One region of the Variovorax sp. AC194 genome, then DNA from elsewhere that is predicted to be linked to it. Evidence: predicted binding sites of a transcription regulator. Region 1 holds the regulator's gene; each other region holds the start of a gene.
What was found. The regulator LexA, encoded in region 1, represses DNA repair genes until DNA is damaged. The targets are predictions, from matches to a motif close to ACTGTATNNNNATACAGT.

Region 1 (6,827 bases):
AGCGCCGTCAGGTCCAGCAGCTCGAACGGGCCGAGGCGAAAGCCCGCCTGGTCCTTCAGGATGCGGTCGATCGTCACGAAATCGGTCACGCCTTCGCCCACGATGCGCAGCGCCTCGGTGCCGTAGCCGCGGCCCGCGTGGTTGACGATGAAGCCGGGCGTGTCCTGCGCCTGCACCGCGCTGTGGCCCATCTGCACCGCGTAGCCGGCCAGCTGCTTGCAGACCTCGGGCGCAGTCTTGAAGCCCGCCACCACCTCGACCACCTTCATGAGCGGCACGGGGTTGAAGAAGTGAAAGCCCGCAAAGCGCTCCGGATGCGAGAGTCCGGCCGCGATGGCCGTGACCGAGAGCGACGAGGTGTTGGTGACCAGCGTGGCCGTCGGGCCCACCACGGTCTCGATTTCACGGAAGAGCTTGCGCTTGACCTCGAGGTCTTCGATCACCGCCTCGATCACGAGGTCGCAGCCGGCGAGCGCCTGGATCGAGTCGACGGCCTGCACGCGCGCGATCTGCGCATCGCGGGCCGCGGCCTCAAGCTTGCCCTTTTCGTGCAGCTTGTTCCACTGGGCGATGAGGGCTTCGCGTCCGCGCTCGGCGGCGCCTGCAAAGCTGTCGAGAAGCAGCACTTCGCTGCCGGCCTGCGCGGCGATCTGCGCGATCCCGCGACCCATGGCGCCAGCGCCGATGAGCCCGATCCTTTGGTAGTTCACTGTCATTTGATGAAGATTTTCGCTGGTTGAGTGGTATGGGGGCCTGACGCGCAGGTGCTGGCCGAGAGCGGCTGGCGGGCGGCTGGCGAGCGTCGGCAGCCTCCGATTTTGCAATCCCGCGCGGGCGATGCGTCCCGGGTCTTACGCGGGGCCGCTTTTTTCAGGCCGGACGACGGCTGCGGTCGATGGCCACGCTCAGGCTGATGGCCAGCAACAGCAGCGCGAGGCCGACCCGGCTCATCCACGGCGCCGCGTCGTTCGCCAGCAGCCAGCCGCCCAGCCCCGCGCCGACGGCCTGGCCGATGTAGATGCCCGAGCTGTTGAGCGCCACGGAGCCCGGCGCGAGCGCGGGTGCGAGGCCCACCAGCCGCGCCTGCTGGGCCGAGTTGGTGGCGAAACAGCCCAGGCCCCAGGGCACGATCACCACGGCCAGCCAGGCGAGCGTGCTCGCGAACGGCCACAGGAACAGGCTCAGCGCGATCAGCGAACTCGTCAGCAGCACCATGCGGCCGGCGCCCGCACGATCGATGAAGCGGCTGACCACCATGTTGCCGATCAGCCCGAAAGCGCCGAACAGCGCCCACATCAGGCTCAGCGTGTTGGCGTCCGCGCCGAAGCTCTGCTTGAGCACGGGGCCGAAATAGCTGAACAGCACGAACTGCCCCGAGCCCTGCAGCGCCGTGACCAACACGATGCCCATCAGCACGGGGCTGCGCAGCACGCGCGACCACGCAGCAGCCGTGAGCGCGGCGGGGCGGATGCCGGTGGGCAGCGTGAGCCAGATCGACGCCGCACTCACGATGCTGAGCATCGCGATGGCCATGAAGGCCATGCGCCAGCCGAGGTGGCCGCCGATCAGCGCACCGATGGGCAGGCCCAGCACCGAGGCCATCGACCAGCCGAGGAAGACGAAGGTGACGGCGCGCCCGCGGTGTTCCGGCGGCACCAGCATGCCGGCGCAGGCCGCGGCTTGCGGCGTGAAGATCGCGGGTGCGATCACCGTGAGCATGCGCACCGGCAGCAGGGTGCCGAAGCTCGGCATGAGCGTGCAGAGGGCGTGTCCGGCGGCGTACCAGAGGAGCGTGAGGGCCAGGAGCTGGCGGCGGTCCCAGCCTGCGACGAGGGCGGCGAGGAGCGGTGCGCCGAGGCACATCACGATCGCTGCCGCGGTGATCAGCTGGCCCGCCGTCGCAGCGGTGACGGAAAGCGAGGCGCTGATCTCGTTGAGCGTGCCGGGCACCACCATCACGCCCGTGCCGATCACGAAATTGCCGGCCAGCAGCGCCCAGAGCGCGCCCCGGGGCGCAGGCCGACTCATGGAATCACCGGCGAACCTGCAGCGCGCCGGGATTCACGATGTTGGTGGGATTGCCCTTGATGAAGCTCACGACGTTGTCGAAAGCCTGACCGAAGTAGCTCTCGTAGCTGTCCTGCTCCACGTAGCCGATGTGCGGCGTGCAGATGCAGTTTTCCAGGCGCAGCAGCGCGTGGCCCTGCAGCGGCGGCTCGCTTTCGAACACGTCGATGGCTGCGAGGCCCGGGCGTCCGCGATTGAGCGCGGCGAGCAGGGCATCGGCCTCGACCAGTTCGGCGCGGGAAGTGTTCACGAAGAGCGCCGTCGGCTTCATGCGCGACAGGTCTTCGAGCGTGACGAGGCCGTTGGTTTCCTCGTTGAGCCGCAGGTGCACCGAGAGCACGTCGGCCGCGGCGAAGAACTCGTGGCGGTTCTGCGCGACCTGGAAGCCGTCGGAGCGCGCCTTGGCGCAGCTCGCCTCGCGTCCCCAGATCACCACCTGCATGCCGAAGGCCTGTCCGTAGCGCGCGACCAACTGACCGATGCGGCCATAGCCCCAGATGCAGAGCGTCTTGCCCTTGAGCACCGAGCCGAGGCCGAAATTGGGCGGCATCGACGCCGACTTGAGGCCCGACTGCTGCCACGCCCCGTGCTTGAGGTTGCTGATGTACTGCGGCAGCCGGCGCATGGCCGCCATGATCAGCGCCCAGGTGAGTTCGGCCGGTGCCTGCGGAGAGCCCGTGCCCTCGGCCACCGCCACGCCGCGCTCGGTGCAGGCATTGACGTCGATGTGGCCACCGACGCGCCCGGTCTGCGAAATGAGCTTGAGCTTGGGCAGCTTCTCGATCAGCTGGCGCGAGATGTGGGTGCGCTCGCGAATCAGCACGATCACGTCGGCGTCCTTCAGGCGAACCGACAGTTGCCCGATGCCCTTGACCGTGTTGGTGTAGACCTTGGCCGCGTACGCGTCCAGCTTGGCGGCGCAGCGCAGCTTGCGCACGGCGTCCTGGTAATCGTCGAGGATCACAATGTTCATGGCGTGCCATTGTGCCTCGCAGCATTGGGATGTCGCGCCAGTGAACGTTTGGATACCCACCCCGGGGTGCTTCTGGAGCGGTTCTCCCGGGGAAATGTCTCAGTGCAGACGGGTGGAGCGGGGCACCGAGCGCATGGTTTCCGCCGCTTCGAGCGCGGCCAGCCGGTCGAGCTCCGCGCAGACATCGGCCATGCGGCCCGAGATCACCATGCGGCTGCGGTCCTGGCTTTTTCCGTCGATCACGCGAACCACGCGCAGCGGGCGTGCCGGCGCTGTGGCGGTTGTCGTCGGTGCAGGCGTGCCTGCGGTGCGCGCGGTGCAGGCCGGGCGCACGGCCACGTAGCGCAGTCCGGCGGCGGTGTCGCTGCTGTCCCGGTGACGGGTGCGGCGGGCGGGCATCAGGCGGCTTGCAAGCGATTGCAGCGGCATCCAGAAATCAGCGATGGCGAGGAGGGCGATTCCCATGTGAACTCCAAAAAAGTCTGAGGTTGAACACAGGCAGGATTTCTTGAATCGGCCGCGACAGGGTGATGGCGACTTCGCGCCATACGCCCGCCACCTGTCGAGGCCGGATGGGGTGCTGCTGCAAGCAGGCCGCGAGGCCTACATCAGCATGGTGTTGCGGATGAGGCCGACCGCGAGGCCTTCGATTTCGAAGGGCTCACCGGGCTGCACGATGATGGTCGGGTAGTCGGGGTTCTCGGCGTGCAGCTCGATGACCTGCTTGTTGCGCTTCAGGCGCTTGACGGTGACTTCGTCGCCCAGGCGCGCGACCACGATCTGGCCGTTGCGCGCTTCCTTGGTGGCCTGCACGGCGAGCAGGTCGCCGTCCATGATGCCGGCGTCGCGCATCGACATGCCGCGCACCTTGAGCAGGTAGTCAGGCTGGCGCTGGAAGAGCGTGTTCTCGACGTAGTAGGTCTGGTCGACGTGCTCCTGCGCCAGGATGGGCGAGCCGGCCGCGACGCGACCGATGAGCGGGAGCGCCAGCTGCGCCATGCCGGGCAGCGACAGCGAGAACTGCCCGCCTTCGCGATGCCGCGTTTCGTTGAGCGAACGCAGCGCGTCGCCCTTGAGGCGGATGCCGCGGGAGGTGCCGCTGACAAGTTCGATGACGCCCTTGCGTGCCAGCGCCTGCAGGTGCTCTTCGGCGGCGTTGGCCGACTTGAACCCCAGCTCGTTGGCGATTTCGGCGCGCGTGGGCGGCGCACCGGTGCGCGCGATGGCGCTCTGGATCAAGTCGAGGATCTGCTGCTGGCGGGCGGTAAGCTTCACGGCGAACTGCATATGTGGTTCCTTGCGGCACTGGCTAGATATCCAGTACCTGTATTTTTAACCAGTTTTTGGAAGTTGACAAGTCATGGCCCATTTGCCGTTGCCCGAAGTGCGTCGCGTGGTGGTCCTGGGCACCGGCGGGACCATCGCCGGAAAGGCCTCCAGCAGCGGCGACAACATCGGCTACACCGCCGGGCAGGTGGGCGTGGCGGACCTCCTGGGCGGCATCGATGCGCCCGAGGGCATCGCTTTACTGGCGGAGCAGGTGGCGCAGCTCGACAGCAAGGACATGTCGTTCGACATCTGGCAGAAGCTCGCGCAGCGCTGCGTGCATTGGCTCGCACAGCCCGACGTGGCCGGCGTGGTGATCAGCCATGGCACCGACACGCTCGAGGAAACGGCCTTCTTCCTTCACTCGGTGCTGGCGTCGGCGAAGCCCGTGGTGCTGACCTGCGCGATGCGCCCGGCCACGGCGCTCTCGCCGGACGGTCCGCAGAACGTGCGCGATGCGATCGCGGTCGCGGCGATGGTGGGCGCGCAGGGCGTAGTGGCGGTGTGTGCTGGCACGGTCCACAGCGGGGTGGATGTGCAGAAGGTGCACACGTACCGGCTCGATGCTTTCGCATCTGGAGATGCAGGGCCGATCGGCTATGTGGAAGAGGGCGCGGTGCGGCGCGTGAGAGAGTGGCCGGCTGCGCCGTCATCTCAATCGTCGAAGGCGCTGAGCACGTCCGGGCCTTGGCCTCGGGTCGAGATCGTCATGAGCCATGCCGGTGCGAGCGGCGCGATCGTCGATGCGCTACTGCGGGAGGGCGCGGAGGAACCAGTCCGCGGGCTGGTCATCGCCACCACCGGCAATGGCACCGTGCACCACGCACTGGAAGCCGCGGCGCTCAAGGCACAGGACGCCGGCATCGCGGTGCTGCGCGCGACGCGTTGCACCAGTGGCCGCATCCTGCCGAAGCCCGATGACCGGCTGCGCGATGCAGGCGCGCTCACGCCCGTGAAGGCGCGCATCGCGCTGATGCTGGAACTGCTGGGGAAATAAATAGCCGCCCCGTCGAAGGGCGGCGGGAATCAGCTGCTCAGTGCCGCCAGGGCGCGTTGCGTGATTTCGTCGACCGTGCCGACGCCCTTGATGGCGCGGTACTTCGGCGCGGCGGCCGGATCGGCCTTGGCCCAGGCCGAGTAGTAGTCGACCAGCGGGCGCGTCTGCTGGCTGTACACCTCGAGCCGCTTGCCCACGGTTTCTTCCTTGTCGTCCTCGCGCTGGATCAGGTCTTCACCGGTCACGTCGTCCTTACCTTCGGTCTTGGGCGGGTTGAACTTGACGTGATACGTGCGGCCCGATGCCGGGTGCGAGCGGCGGCCGCTCATGCGTTCGATGATGTCGCCGAAGGGCACGTCGATCTCGAGCACGTAGTCGAGCTTGACGCCCGCGGCCTTCATGGCATCGGCCTGCGGAATGGTGCGCGGGAAACCGTCGAACAGAAAACCACCGGCGCAGTCGGGCTGGGCGATGCGCTCTTTCACGAGGTTGATGATCAGGTCGTCGCTCACCAGCGCGCCCGCGTCCATGACGGCCTTGGCCTGCAGTCCGAGCGGCGTGCCGGCCTTGACGGCGGCGCGCAGCATGTCGCCGGTCGAGATTTGGGGGATGCCGTATTTCTGGCAGATGAAGGCCGCTTGCGTGCCTTTGCCCGCCCCGGGCGCGCCCAGCAAAATTAGTCTCATGGTGTCCTCGGACGGTTCTTAGATTTTGTGTCACGCCCAGCGTCGGCCCGAGGGCTGGGCAAGGCGGATTTCACGTCGAGGATAGCATGCGCCTCCGTAGGGAATTCCCTCCGTGGCGCACGTCTTAAGGGGCTGGCCTGGAGGCAAAGACGGCACGTACGCGCGCCAGATCCTCGGGGGTGTCGATGCCCGGCCCGGGCGCGACATGGCTCACGTGCACCGCGATGCGATGCCCATGCCAGAGCGCGCGCAATTGCTCGAGTGCCTCGGTCGCTTCGACCGGCGCCGGCGGCAGCGACGGAAATTTCCGCACGAAACCCGCGCGGTAGCCGTAGATGCCGATGTGGCGCAGCGGCGCGGGCGTGGGCAGCACGGTCGGCGCCGCGCCGTTGGCAGAGCCATCGCGCCACCAGGGAATCGGCGCGCGGCTGAAGTAGAGCGCGTTGCCCTGCGCGTCGAGGACCGCCTTCACCACGTTCGGGTTCATGAAATCGCCCAGCGAGTCGATCTCGTGGGCCGCTGTGCTCATCGCCGCTTCGGGATGCAGGGCCAGCGCTGCGGCCACGGCATCGATCAGATCGGGGTCGATCAGCGGCTCGTCGCCCTGCACGTTGACGACGATTTCGTCGCCATCGAGGCCCAGTTGCTCGCACGCTTCGGCCAGCCGGTCGGTGCCGCTCGGGTGGTCTTGGCGCGTGAGGATGGCCTCGACGCCGTGCACCTTGCAGGCCGTAACGATGGAGGCATCGTCACCGGCCACGACCACGCGCGATGCGCT
Region 2 (6,827 bases), 970 kb from region 1:
CGAGCCCGCGACGGATCGCGCTGAGCATGCCGAGCGCGAGCACGTCGACCTTGAGCATGCCCATGGCTTCGAGATCGTCCTTTTCCCACTGGATGACGGAGCGGTCTTTCATCGACGCCTTCTCGACCGGCACGAGCCGCGTGAGCTTGGTGTGCGTGAGCACGAAGCCGCCCACGTGCTGACTCAGGTGGCGCGGAAAGCCCTTGAGCCGCTGCGTCATCTCGATCCATTGCACGAGCTTGAGTTCGTCCTCCTTCACGCCGGCGCGCGCGCATGCGGCATTCAACTGCTCGCCGAGCACGGCATCGTCGAACCAGTAGTGGTCCTTGGCGAATTCATCGACCAGCCGCTCGTCGATGCCGATGGCCTTGCCCACGTCGCGCAACGCGCTGCGCGAGCGATAGCAGATGACGACGGCGGCGATGGCGGCGCGCTCGCGGCCGTATTTCTCGTAGATGTACTGGATGACTTCTTCGCGGCGCTGATGCTCGAAGTCCACATCGATGTCGGGCGGTTCGTTGCGGTGGCGGCTCAGGAACCGCTCGAACAGCAAGGTGCCTTTGTCGGGATCGATCGCGGTGATGCCGAGGCAGAAACACACCGCCGAATTGGCCGAGGACCCGCGTCCCTGGCAGAGGATGTTCTGCGAACGCGCGAAGTTCACGATGTCTTCCACCGTGAGGAAGAACATCTCGTACTTGAGCTCGACGATCAGCGCGAGCTCCTTGTCCACCTGCGCGCGCACCTTCTGCGGAATGCCGTTCGGATAGCGCCTGGCGGCACCTTCCCAGGTCTTGCGCACCAGCGTCTGCACGGGCGTCTCGCTGTTGCCCACGGTTTCGAGCGGGTACTTGTAGTTCTCCCGGATCACCGCCGGATCGAACCTGCACCGCTCGGCCACCACCAGCGTATTGGCCAGCATCCCGGGCAAATAAAGCTCGGCAAGTTGCATCCGCAATCGCAGATGCCGCTCCGCATTCGACTGCAACGCAAAGCCGCACTCGGCCACGGTCTTGCCTTCGCGCACGGTCGTCAGCACGTCGTGCAAGGGCTTGCAGCTGCGCGCGTGCATGTGCACATCGCCGGCCGCCACGAGCGGCACGCCGGCCTGCTCGCCCGCCTGCAGCAACGTGACGAACCACAGGTCGTCATCGAGTTCGTTGAGCATCTCCACGGCCAGCCAGAGGCTCTCGCCATAGAGCGCCTTGGCGGCCAGCAGGTCTTCCAGCAGCGTGGCGGCATCCATCGCGCCGCCCGGGTTGCGATGCGGCACGAAAAGAATCTGGCAGCGCTGCAGCGAGGCCACGTCGCTGTCCTCCCAGCTCACGCGGTACTCGCCCTTGGGCAACTCGGTGTTGCGCGCGGCGGTGATGAACTCGCAGAGGTTGCCCCAGCCCTCGGTGTCGTTCGCGATCACCACGAGCCTGAAGCGCTCGAAGCGGAACTCGCTGCCGTACAGCAGGCGGAAATCGAGGTTGCGCGGGATCGGCGGCTCGTCGGGGTTCTCGCGTTCGTATGCGTCGAGCGTGCGTTCCATGTCTCGCCTGCAGACGTACGCCCGCACGATGCCGGCCACCGAGCACTCGTCGGTGATCGCCAGCGCCGCATACCCCAGCTGGTACGCGCGCTCGACCACTTCCTCGGGCGTCGATGCGCCGCGCTGAAAGCTGAAGTTCGTGAGGCAGTGCAGCTCGGCGTAGTCCGGCAATGCCGCCACGGCTTTCTTGCGCAACGGCACCGGCAGCGCATGCACCTTGGCGGGCTGGCGCTTGCGTTCCTGTTTGTCGCTGAGCTCAGGCATAGAGCCCCTGCAGATACCAGCGCACCTCGCCCGAAGAAAACCGCGCCGAGGGTCGTTCGCGAAAGATCCACACGAGCCCGGCTTCGGGGCTTTCGGCGACGTAGTAGTCGCGAACCGCCGGCTGGCCGCCGTCTTCCTTGCCGCCCCACCAGCCGGCCTCGACGCGCTGCGGCCCGACGAGCTTGCTCAACGGGCCGCGGTAGCACGGGCGCTCGCCGTCCATCTCGAGCAAGAGCGGTTCGGGCAGCAGCCACGGCGGGTAGATCGCATCGGGCTGCTGCGACTGAGACTGCGCCGCGGCCTTCGATTCTTTCGTCTCCTTGCGGGCCTTGGCCGGCGCCTTGTCTTTCTGCAGCGCGGGCCGCCAGGCCTGCTTGCGCTCGGGCCGGTGGTCGGCCTCTGCGCAGGGCACCACCACCTGGTGCGCGCCGAGCCGCACGCTCAGGCGCTCGACCATCTCGTGCAGCTTGTCGCCCTTGCGGTTGTCCTCGGGCAAAAAACTGGTGCTGGCACCGGCCCATGCGTCGGTCTCGAGCGTGCGCAGCTTCAGCCAGCTCGCGGGTGCCGCGAGCGTGGTGAGGGCCAGTTTCTCGGACAGCAGCCGGCGCAGGTGCGCCAGGTCCTGCGTGGGCTCGGCCGTGCGCACGGTGACCTGCTGGTGCGGCGGCAGGTTCACGCCGTTGAAGCGCTTGAGGTCGAGCGTCCACTGCAGCTCGAGCGCGCGCGCGCCGCGCTGGCGGGCGCGCAGCCAGATCTGCAGCGCCGAGAGCAGGCGGTTGGCCGACCACATGAGTTCGGGCGCGGTCTCGGCGAGCGCGGGCAGCTCCAGTTTCTGCTCGAACACGTCGGGCAGCGTGAGCCAGTCGTGGCTCTCGGGGCGCAGGCCCCAGGCCGTGTCGAGCGCCGTGCGCAACTCGGTGCCGAAGCGCCGCGTGAGGCCGCCGCGCGGCAAGGCGGCCACCTCGCCCCAGGTGCGGCAGCCCAGGCGCGCGAGCAGGTCGAGGTGGGGGCGCGCGGCGGTCAATGTATCCAGCGGCAGGCCGGCCGGGATGTCCTTGGGCCGCGGCTCGTTGCCCTCGAACAGGCGCAGCCGCGCGAGCGCGATGAGGCTCGTGGCGCCTTGGGCGCCGAGCATGCGCACATCGGGCGCGGGATTGACGGCGACCAGCTGGCGCATCAACTGCAGCCGCCCGCCCCACAGGCGCTCGCAGGCCGAGACTTCGAGCATGAGCGCCTCGTCCTGCCAGGCGACGTGCGGCGTGTATTCCAGCGCCCACCAGCCGAGCGCCTCCGGCGTGGGCAGCTGCGGTGTGTCAGGCGCATCAGGCGTGTCGGCGTCAAGCGACCACCGCAATGCGATCCAGTGCATGGGGGCCTCCTTTCCACGCATCGATGCGCACCACGGTCGCGGACGTTGCCGTGTCACCGACCGGCACCGTGCCCTGCTGCTGCAGGCGCAGCTTGCGGCGCAGCCGGGCGGCGGCCAGCAGCGCGGTCATGCGGTCGTTCCGCGCCGGCAGCATCACCGGCGAAGCCAGCGGCGGGCCGCGGCGCTTGAGGATGCGCAATTCGATCTGCGAGGCATCGGCCTCGCAGGTCTCCACCTGAAGACGCAGCCGCGCGGGAGACGCGCCCCGCGCGGCCGATTCGGGCCGGCATACGATAAGCAGCACGTCATGCTGCGCGGCCGCCAGCTGCAGACGCCGCAACTCGCCCACCCGCGCCTGCGGCAACCACGCCAGCACGGCGGCCACGTCCGCGCAGCGCAGCGCCTGCTCGCAGGCCCAGAGGCGCGCGGCGGGCGCATCGCTCCTGACCCACATCAGCGCCTCCACCGGCAGCCCCTGCGCCGCGAGCGACGGTCCGCAGGGCTCGTAGGGCGCGCCGATCAGCACGACCGGCCCGCCGCGCGCCTCCACGGCCTGCGCCAGCGCGGGCAGCAGCAGCCGCCAGACATGCGCTTCGGGCGCGCCCTGCAGCAACTCCGTCATCGCGCCGACCGGCCAGCCGCCGCCGGGCAACTCGGCATCGAGCGCGGCGTGGCCGGTCGCGACGACCTGCGCGTCGGCCAGGCCGAGTTCGTCGGCATGCCAGACGCCACGGCCCGCGGCGGCGGAAAAGGAGTCGAGGAAAGGGAGGCCCATGATGCAACTGTTAACTGTATTTTTATACAGTATTTCATGGCCTGGCAAGACGGAAGAAGGCTTTCTTCGCGGCAGGCCTTTTCATATTCCTTTGGCTCATGCCAAGGCGCGCAGAAGTCGTTTGAGCCGGCACCGCGCTTTCGCTCCAATGCCCTGAGGAAAAGGAGCCCCGCATGAACCACCCCACCGTCACCGCCGGCCTGAACTACCTGCAGCCTTGCGCGCTGCGCCCCTTCAGCTACACCTTCGCGCCGCCGCCCGGCACGCCCTGGGAAAGCGGCACCTACGAGCTGCGCGCCACACCGATCGCGGATGCACGCGCGGCCGCCACGCCGCCCGACATCGAGCGCGAAGGCTTCGTGCTGCGCGATGCGCCCACGGCCATCTCCGATTTCCTGGACGACGCCCAGGTCACCGCCATCTACCACCGCGAAGTCGCCGAACTGGCGCTCGCGGTCACGGGGGGCACACGGGCCCATGTGTTCGACCACCTGGTGCGCCGGCGCGAGGCCGATCGCACCGCCCTGAGCTTCGGGCGGCGCGCCACCGACGGCAAGGCGGCCGCCAACGGCCGCATCCACAACGACTACACCGAGGACTCCGGCCGCCGCCGGCTGGCCATGGTGCTGACCGACCCCGCCGAAGCCGCGGCCGTGCGGCGCTACTGCATCGTCAACATCTGGCGCTCGATCAAGGGGCCGGTGCTCGATACGCCGCTGGCCGTCTGCGATGCGCGCTCGGTGATGGCGAAAGACCTGGTGAATGCCGAGGTGCGCTACCCGCGCCGCACCGGCGAGATCTACCTGGCCACGCATTCGCCCGCGCACCGCTGGTCGTACTTTTCCGCGATGGACCGGCACGAGGCGCTGGTCTTCAAGCAGTACGACTCGCAACTCGGTGGCGTTTCGCGCTACACGCCGCACGCCGCTTTCGACCACCCCGATGCGCCCGCCGACGCGCCGCTGCGCGAGAGCATCGAGGCCCGCTGCCTGGTGGTGTTCGAATGACGCCGCGCGCCCTCCCCGTGCTCGATTTCTGGTTCGACTTCGGCAGCAACTACAGCTACCTGAGCGCGATGCGCATCGAGGACGAAGCGGCCCGCCACCACGTGCGCATCCGCTGGCAGCCGTTTCTGCTCGGGCCGATCTTCCGGTCCTTCGGCTGGGCCTCGTCGCCCTTCGTGCTGCAGAAGGAAAAAGGCGACTACACGTGGAAGGACATGGCGCGCCAGTGCCGCAGGTACGGCCTGCCGTGGCGGCAGCCCACGCAATTTCCGAGGTCCGCCGTGCTGCCGCTGCGCATTGCGCTCGTGGGCGCGGCGCAGCCCTGGATGGGCGAGTTCTGCAGGCGCACGATGGCCATGAACTTCGCCGAAGACCGCGACATCGATTCGCCGCAGGCCATGCGCGACCTGCTGGCCGCGCTCGGCCTGCCCGCGCACCGGATCATCGAGGAGGCGCTGTCCGACGCGAACAAGGCGCGGCTGCGGCGCCAGACGGACATCGCGGCAGAGAAAGGCATCTTCGGAGCGCCCACTTTCTTCGCCGGCGACGAGATGTTCTGGGGCAACGACCGCCTCGACGAAGCGATGGCATTCGGCTCAGGGAACGGCGCCCACGGCCTCGCGTGACTGCCGCGCCTCGGCCACCAGCCAATCGGCCACGTGGCGCACCTCTTCGCGCGGCGCGTCTTCGGCCTGGATCAGCCAGTAGGCGTGTCCCGAGGCCTGCGCGGGCGCCGGCGAATCCACGCGCACCAGGCGCTTTTCGTCGAGCAGCGGCTGGATCAGTTCGAGCCGCCCCAGCGCCACGCCCTGCCCGGCCAGCGCGGCCTGGATCAACTGGTCGTACTGGTTGAAGTGCAGCACGGCCTGCGGTTTCGCCTCGGCCCACCCGACCGCGGCCAGCCAGCCATTCCATTGCAGCCACGGGTGCTGCGGATCGTCGAAGTCGAGCAGGCACAGGCGCGAGACGGCCTCGGCCGCGCGCAGCGTCTTCAGGCGCAGCGAGGGATGCGCCACCGGCGCCACCGTTTCCCCGAAGAGCCGCAGCGCCCCGGCCGGTGCCAGCGCGGGCGTGGTGTAGCGGATCGCGAGGTCGATGCCCTCGCGGCGCAGGTCGGCGAGCCGGTTGTTGGCCGAGACGCGAACGTCCACGCCCGGATGCAGCTTCTGCACCCGGCTGAGCCGCGGCAGCAGCCAGAGCCCCGTCATGCCGATGCTGGCGCTGAGCGTCACGGGACGCTGCTCGCCTGCCTGGCGGATGCCGCCCATCACGTCCTGCAGTTGCTGCACCGCGCCGTCCGCGCTGCGAAAGAGCCGCTCGCCCTCGGCGGTGAAAGAGATCGAACGGTGGCCGCGCACCAGCAGCTTCACGCCCAGCTGCTCCTCGAGCGCATGGACCTGCTTGCTGACCGCCGACTGGGTGAGGCACAGGTCCTGCGCCGCGAGTGAGATGCTCATGCGCCGTCCCACCGCGACAAAACCCCGCACGAGGTCCAGCGAAGACAGTCGGAGGAGCGAGAGTGGCATTCCCATGGTGAATATGAGGCCGGATTCTGATGCCGCGCGTGCTGCACCGCAACCAAAGAGCGATTTACCCGGAAGGTCTCGCGCTTTAAGATGACTTTATTAACAGTTTGTGACCATGACACACAAAAAGATTCATCTGCTGGCCTCCGCCTTTGCCGCCTCCGTCCTCGCTGTCTTTCTCGGACTGTCTGCTTCGGCGCATGCCCAGACCGGCAAGCCCCTGCTGATCGGCCAGACCTACGTGCAGACCGGCCCGCTCGCGTCGCTCTCGACCGAGCCGCTGGTGGGCATCCGTGCCATGTTCACCGCGCTGAACGCGAACGGCGGCATCAACGGACGGCCGGTCGAGTTG
Region 3 (6,827 bases), 1.6 Mb from region 1:
GCAACAACGACCGCATGGTGCTCAACCCCTCCGACTCGCTGGCCGAAGGCGACGTGGTGACCGTGGCGCCCGATGAACCCGCCCCCGCCGCGAAGGCAGCCGCGAAGAAGGAACCGGCGTGAGACTGCGGGTCATTGCCGCCGCGACCCTGCTCGCCGCGGCGCTGCTCGCCGCGGGCTGCGCGGTCGGGCCCGACTACAAGACGCCCGAGACGCCCCTGCCCGTCAGCTGGACGCTCGAGGCGCCCTGGCGCGAGGCCACGCCGAACGACATGGCCGATAAGGGCCCGTGGTGGAAGCGCTTCAACGATGCGCAGCTCGACGCGCTGCAGGACAAGGCCCTCGCCGGCAGCCCGACGCTGGTCATCGCCAACGCGCGGCTGGCCCAGGCGCGCGCCAATCTCGATGCCAACTCGGCCAGCCGCTTCCCGCAGCTGGGCCTGGGCGCCCGCGCCTCGCGCCTGAAGATCTCCGCCAACCGGCCGCTCACCAACTACGCGACCACCAATGCGTCGACCGTGCAGAACGACTTCGCGCTGTCGCTCAACGCCAGCTACGAACTCGACCTCGCGGGCCGCGTGCAGCGCACGGTCGAAGGCGCCACGGCCTCGGCCGAGCAGTCGGCCGCGGACCTTGCGAACACGCGCCTCGTGCTCACCGCCGACGTGGCGAACAACTACTTCAACCTGCGCTCGACCGACGTCGAACTCGATGTGCTCTCGCGCTCCATCGGCCTGCAGCGCCGCGCGCTCGAGCTGGTCACGGCGCGGCACGACCTGGGCGCGATATCGGGCCTGGACGTCGCGCAGCAACAGGCGCTACTGGAGACCACGCTCACGCAGGTCGACGTGCTGAGAAAGCAGCGCGCGCAGTACGAGCACGCGCTCGCCACCCTCACCGGCACGCCCGCGCCGAGCTTCGCGCTGCCCGCGGACCTGCGCGAGATCCGCCCGCCCGCGGTGCCGCTGGGCGTGCCGTCCGAAATCCTCCAGCGCCGGCCCGACGTGGCGTCGGCCGAACGCTCGATGGCGGCCGCGAACGCGCAGATCGGCGTGGCGACCGCGGCCTTCTATCCGAGCTTCATCATCTCGCCGACCGTGGGCGTGGACAGCCGGTTGATCGAATCGCTGTTCAACGGGCCCAGCCTCCTGTGGTCGGTGGGCGTGTCGGCCACGCAGGTGCTGTTCGACGGCGGCCGCGTGCGCGCGAACGTCGATTTCGCCAAGGCCGGCTACGACGCGACCGTGGGCAACTACCGCCGCACCGTGCTCACCGCGATGCAGGAAGTGGAAGACGGCATCACCGGCCTCTCCGCGCTCGACAGCGCCACCACGCAGGCGCAAGCGGCCGTCGCCGCCGCGCGCCGCGTGCTCGACATGGCGACCAGCCGCTACGAAGGCGGCGCCTCGACCTACCTGGACGTGATCACCGCGCAGCAGTCGCTGCTGACGGTGGAGCGGCAGGCCGCGCAGCTGCAGGGGCAGCGCCTGCTGACCGCGGTGTTTCTCGTGAAGGCATTGGGCGGCGACTGGGAAGGTGCCGCCACGCTGGGCTCGGTCGCGCGAAAGGAATGACGGCAGCGCGCCGTGCACGCCATCGCGCGTGAACGGCGCTGCGCCGCGGGTTCATCTCGAAGTGGTAGAAGGCCATCGGCCATCAGGCATCAGCCATCAGCCATCAGCCATCGAAGAAGGCGATGTCCGATGGCCGCTTCAACCATCAGAGAAAGAACAAACAATGACATCACATCTCTCGATCCTCACCCGGCTCGCCATCGGCGGCCTGATCGCCACCGCGGCGCTCGCCGCCTCGGCCGAGGACGCGCACACGCACTGGGACTACCGCGGCAAGCTCGGTGCCAAGGCATGGGGCGACCTGGAGCCGGGTTTCGCGACCTGCAAGCTCGGCAAGCACCAGTCGCCGGTCAACATCAAGGCGCGGCAGGCGAAGAAGGCGGCGCTCACGCCCATCGGGTTCGACTACGCCGAGGGCAGCGGCGAGACGGTCAACACCGGGCACACCATCCAGGTCAATCTCGCGAACGGCGGCACCCTGCACCTGGCCGACGGCGACTTCAAGCTCGTGCAGTTCCACTTCCACACGCCGAGCGAAGAGCGCATCGACGGCAAGGCCTACCCGATGGTTGCGCACCTGGTGCACAAGAGCGATGCGGGCCAGCTCGCGGTGGTCGCGGTGCTGCTGAAGGAAGGGCATGAAAACGCGGCGCTGAAGTCCGTGTTCGATGCGCTGCCGTCCAAGGCCGGACAGGCCGAGCCGCTGAAGGCAGCGCTGAACCCGTCGGACCTGCTGCCGGCCCGGCGCGACTACTACCACTTCACCGGATCGCTGACCACGCCGCCCTGCAGCGAAGACGTCAGCTGGCAAGTGCTCAAGCAACCGGTGGAAGTTTCCAGAGGCCAGCTCGCGGCATTCCGCAAGCTCTACCGGATGAATGCACGGCCGGTGCAGCCGCTGAACGGCCGCGTGCTCGAGCAGAGCTGAGCGCCGGACGTCACCGCCCGCAGGCTCGCTAGAACAGATTGCCCTGCCCCACCGCCCCCGGCGGCCGGAACGCGGTGATATCCAGCGGAATGCGCTCGCGGTTGAAGCCCAGGCGCTTCGTCGCCTTCTGGAAGCGCTGGTGGATCAGGTCGGCCCAGAGGCCCGAGCCCTTCATGCGCGTGGCGAAATCGGCGTCGTAGTCCTTGCCGCCGCGCATCTCGTGGATGCGCGCCATGATGCGGTCCGCGCGCTGCGGGTAGTGCAGCGCGAGCCATTCCTTGAAGAGCGGCGCCACCTCCCAGGGCAGCCGCACCACCGTGTAGAAGGCGCTGCGCGCGCCGGCCTCCCAGGCGGCTTCGAGCACGTGCTCCATGTCCTCGGTGACGAACGGAATCTGCGGCGCCACGCTCACGCCCACCGGCACGCCCGCCTCGGCCAGCGTGCGGATGGTGCGCAGCCGCCGGTGCGGCGCGGCCGCGCGCGGCTCGAGCTTGCGGGCGAGTTCGCCATCGAGCGTGGTCACCGTGATGTACACGGCCACGAGGTGCTCGGCCGCCATCGGCGCGATCAGGTCGAGGTCGCGCTCGATGGCGCTCGATTTGGTGACCAGCGCGAACGGGTGCCGCACTTCCTTCAACAACTCGATGACCGAGCGCGTGATCCGCAGCTCGCGCTCGATGGGCTGGTAGCAGTCGGTGGCGGTGCCGATCGCGATGTAGCTGGGCTTGTAGCTCTTGCGCCCGAGCTCGGCGCGCAGCACCTCCACGATGTTGCGCTTGGCGATGAGCTTGGTCTCGAAATCCAGGCCCGGCGAGAGATTCAGGTAGCTGTGCGTGGGCCGCGCAAAGCAGTAGATGCAGCCGTGCTCGCAGCCGCGGTAGGGGTTGAGCGAGCGGTCGAAGTAAATGTCGGGCGATTCGTTTTCGGTGAGCACCGACTTCACGTCCTCGAAGCGCACCTCGGTCGCGAGCGGCATGAGCTCCTCGGCCTCGGCCACGCCCTCTTCGAGCGTGCCCCAGCCGTCGTCGAAGGCGTCGCGTTCGTCCTTGGAGAACCGGTGCGCGAGCCGCGTGGCCGCGCCTCGGCCCTTGATGATGTGGATGGGAATGGTGGATTCGGATGCCATGGCAAATCCTCGGAATGGAATTTACTGTTTATTCATACAGTATTTCACCATTCTCCGGCGCCCGGTGATTTTTCTATTTCTCTATTGACAGAAATTTAGGAAATCCTAGACTCGACCGCATGGAACTCACAGAAATTCAACGCAAGTTCGTCGTCCACTGGGGCGAAATGGGCTCCATGTGGGGCGTCAACCGCACCGTCTCGCAGATCCACGCGCTGCTCTTCGCCCACGGCAAGCCGATGCACGCCGAAGAGCTCTCCGACACCCTGGGCGTGGCCCGCTCCAACATCAGCAACAGCCTGAAGGAACTGCAGGCCTGGAACCTCGTGCGCGTGACCCACATCCTGGGCGACCGGCGCGATTATTTCGAGACCAGCGTCGATGTGTGGGAGCTCTTTCGCACCGTGGTGCGCGAGCGCAAGGAGCGCGAGTTCGACCCCACCATCCGCGTGCTGCGCGAGCTCGTGTCCAGCCCCGATTTCCAGAAGGAGCCGGCCGATGCGCAGGACCGCATCCGCTCCACCATGGACCTCATGAACAAGCTCGCCACCTGGGCCGACGAGATGCTGCGGCTCTCGCCCGGCACGCTGGACAAGGTGCTCACGCTCGGGGCGAGTGTGCAGAAGTTCGTGCGCGGCGATGCGCCCGCGGCACCCGCTGGCAAGGGCGACGATCCCGATGCGCACCACGCCAGCCTGCCGATGATCTAGCCACCCCTTTTTTTGCTTATCTATTTCTGTTTTGACTGAAATATCGAGAACCAAGAACACCATGAGCCGCACCGCCGCCACGACCTACCCGCTGACCGTCTACTACGACGCCACCTGCCCGCTCTGCGTGGCCGAGATGGGCGCGATGCGCGCACGCGATGCAGCCGGCCGGCTGGACCTCGTCGACTGCTCGCCCCTCGGCTTCGCCGCCGGCCCGGCGCCGCGCGAGGCGCTGATGACCGCGATGCACGCGGTCGATGCGAATGGCCGCGTGCTGTCCGGCGTCGCCGCGATCCGCGCCTGCCGCGCCGCCGTCGGCCTGCCCGCGGGCGGCGCACTGCTCGATGTGCCGCTCGTCGGCGCCCTCGCCGACCGCGCCTATGCCGTGCTCGCGCGCAACCGCTACCGCCTGCCGCGCTGGCTCGTCGCGCGCCTGGCGGGCCGCGGCGCCATCGCGCCCGCCACCTGCGCCGACGACCACTGCCGCCTCTGAACCGATCACGCTGTCACGCCCCCAGGGAACACAAGAACCAACGTCCGAAAGCGCCTCGATGCCCACCGTCTTCCAGCCCGACTTCCGCATGCCCTCCACCGCAACGCATCCGCCGGCGCAGGCCACGCCCATCACGACCGAGGACACGCAGGACTACTTCACCGAAGTGGCGGTCGACTACAGCGCCTGGAGCCCGAGCTACAACATGCACTTCGGCTTCTGGCGCGCGGGGCTCAACCCGCTGCGCCGCGAAGGCATGCTGGTGGAGATGAACCGCGCCGTCGGCCGCGCGCTGCGGCTCGATGAGATGCAACCCGCCGCAGGCCAACGCCGCTGCGTGATCGACATGGGCTGCGGCGCCGGCGCCACCGCACGCACGCTGGTCGGCGACGACGCCTCGCTCTATGCGGTCACCGTCACCAACGTGCCGGTGCAGAACCGCATCGCCGCGCGGCTCGATGCCGCGGCCGGCGTGGCCGATCGCGTCGCGCACATCGAGGCCGACTACACCCGCACGGGCCTGCCCGCCGCGCAGGCCGACGGCGCCTGGGCGGTGGAGAGCGCCTGCTACGCCGAAGGCACCGCCAAGGCCGACTTCGTGCGCGAGGCCGCGCGCCTGCTCAAGCCCGGCGCGCGGCTCGTGGTGGTCGATGGTTTCCTGCTGCGCAGGAACCCGGGCCGCATCGCCCACTGGCTGCACCGCCTCTGGGCCGACAGCTGGGCCGTGCCCACGCTGGCCACGCGCGACGACTTCATCGCGGCGCTGCGCGACCACGGCTTCGGGGACATCGAATTCAAGTCCCTGCGCTGGCGCGTCGCGCCGAGCGCGCTGCACATCCCGGTGCTGGCCACGCGCTTCACGCTGGCCGAGCTCTGGAAGGCGCGCGGCAGGTTGAGCCCGTGGCGCCGCAAGCACATCGTGGCGAGTTATTGCGCGCTCGCGCTGGGCATGTTCTGGCGCGACTTCGACTACGCCATGGTGACCGCCACGCGCAACAGTTGATAAAACACAAAGAGGAGAAGATTTTTCGATGAGCACCGAACCCGAAGAAAGCAGGCTCTCCGAGCTCGCCCCCCTCCACGCCGATTCGAACGACGCCGAAGAGCCGCCCCGCCGCCGCATGCCCTTCGCCTGGTTCTGGCCGCTGCTGGTCGGCGCGGCCGCCGCGCTCGTGCTGCGCATCGCCTTCAGCGGCGGGCCGGGCCATCCGTTCTCCGCCATGCTCGGCGCCTTCGTGTACCTCGCGCCCGCGGTGTGCGGCGCGGTCACGGTGTACATGGCCGAGCGCATCGAGCGCCGCAGCTGGGGCTACTACATCTGGGCGCCGTGGGTCTCCACGGCCCTCTTCGTCATCGGCACGCTGCTGGTCTTCATCGAGGGGATGATCTGCGCGGTCGTCATCGTGCCGCTCTTCGCGGTGATGGGCAGCATGGGCGGCCTGGCGATGGGCCTGGTGTGCCGCGTCACCAATTGGCCCAGGCCTGCGCTCTACAGCTTCGCGATGCTGCCGCTCGTGCTCGGCGCCATCGAGCCGCACCTGCCGAACCCCGACCAGTTCTCCACCACCTCGCGCACGCTCTTCATCGCCGCGCCCACCGAGCGCGTGTGGCACGAGCTCAACAATGCGCGCGACATCCAGCCCGCCGAAGTCGATGACGCGTGGGCCTACCGCATCGGCGTGCCGCTGCCCCTGGCCGGCGTGACCGAGGAGACGCCCGAGGGCCGCGTGCGCAAGGTGCTGTGGCAGAAGAACGTGCACTTCGAGGAGGTCATCACCGAGTGGCAGCCCGGGCGCCTCCTGAAGTGGCGCTACCGCTTCGCGCCCGACTCCTTTCCGCCCGGCGCGCTGGACGACCACGTGATGATCGGCGGCCAGTATTTCGACCTGCGCGACTCGGCCTTCACGCTGACCCCGCGCGATGGCGGCACCGAGCTGCGCGTCGATGTGGCGTGGCGCGTGAGCACGCGCTTCAACTGGTATGCGGACCGCGTCGCG

Region 2: imuA (translesion DNA synthesis-associated protein ImuA) is a predicted target of LexA. The motif match lies at 3,959-3,976, and genes of this name have one in related genera.
Region 3: ACZYRS_RS23820 (PA0069 family radical SAM protein) is a predicted target of LexA. The motif match lies at 3,651-3,668, and genes of this name have one in related genera.

What each region holds. Positions count from the first base shown of each region.
Region 1 is NZ_OZ409823.1:3,442,740-3,449,566, forward strand. Features, by position in the region: gene ACZYRS_RS16495 (3-hydroxyacyl-CoA dehydrogenase) at 1-716, opposite strand, end outside; gene ACZYRS_RS16500 (MFS transporter) at 871-2,028, opposite strand; gene ACZYRS_RS16505 (D-2-hydroxyacid dehydrogenase family protein) at 2,033-3,040, opposite strand; gene ACZYRS_RS16510 (hypothetical protein) at 3,140-3,505, opposite strand; gene lexA (transcriptional repressor LexA) at 3,644-4,327, opposite strand; gene ACZYRS_RS16520 (asparaginase) at 4,401-5,363, shown strand; gene adk (adenylate kinase) at 5,393-6,049, opposite strand; gene kdsB (3-deoxy-manno-octulosonate cytidylyltransferase) at 6,174-6,827, opposite strand, start outside.
Region 2 is NZ_OZ409823.1:4,408,119-4,414,945, forward strand. Features, by position in the region: gene ACZYRS_RS21000 (error-prone DNA polymerase) at 1-1,801, opposite strand, end outside; gene ACZYRS_RS21005 (Y-family DNA polymerase) at 1,794-3,170, opposite strand; gene imuA (translesion DNA synthesis-associated protein ImuA) at 3,139-3,945, opposite strand; gene ACZYRS_RS21015 (CmcJ/NvfI family oxidoreductase) at 4,119-4,952, shown strand; gene ACZYRS_RS21020 (2-hydroxychromene-2-carboxylate isomerase) at 4,949-5,575, shown strand; gene ACZYRS_RS21025 (LysR substrate-binding domain-containing protein) at 5,546-6,475, opposite strand; gene ACZYRS_RS21030 (ABC transporter substrate-binding protein) at 6,591-6,827, shown strand, end outside.
Region 3 is NZ_OZ409823.1:5,003,203-5,010,029, forward strand. Features, by position in the region: gene ACZYRS_RS23805 (efflux RND transporter periplasmic adaptor subunit) at 1-122, shown strand, start outside; gene ACZYRS_RS23810 (efflux transporter outer membrane subunit) at 119-1,573, shown strand; gene ACZYRS_RS23815 (carbonic anhydrase) at 1,737-2,501, shown strand; gene ACZYRS_RS23820 (PA0069 family radical SAM protein) at 2,530-3,627, opposite strand; gene ACZYRS_RS23825 (GbsR/MarR family transcriptional regulator) at 3,747-4,337, shown strand; gene ACZYRS_RS23830 (thiol-disulfide oxidoreductase DCC family protein) at 4,399-4,830, shown strand; gene ACZYRS_RS23835 (SAM-dependent methyltransferase) at 4,889-5,833, shown strand; gene ACZYRS_RS23840 (SRPBCC domain-containing protein) at 5,862-6,827, shown strand, end outside.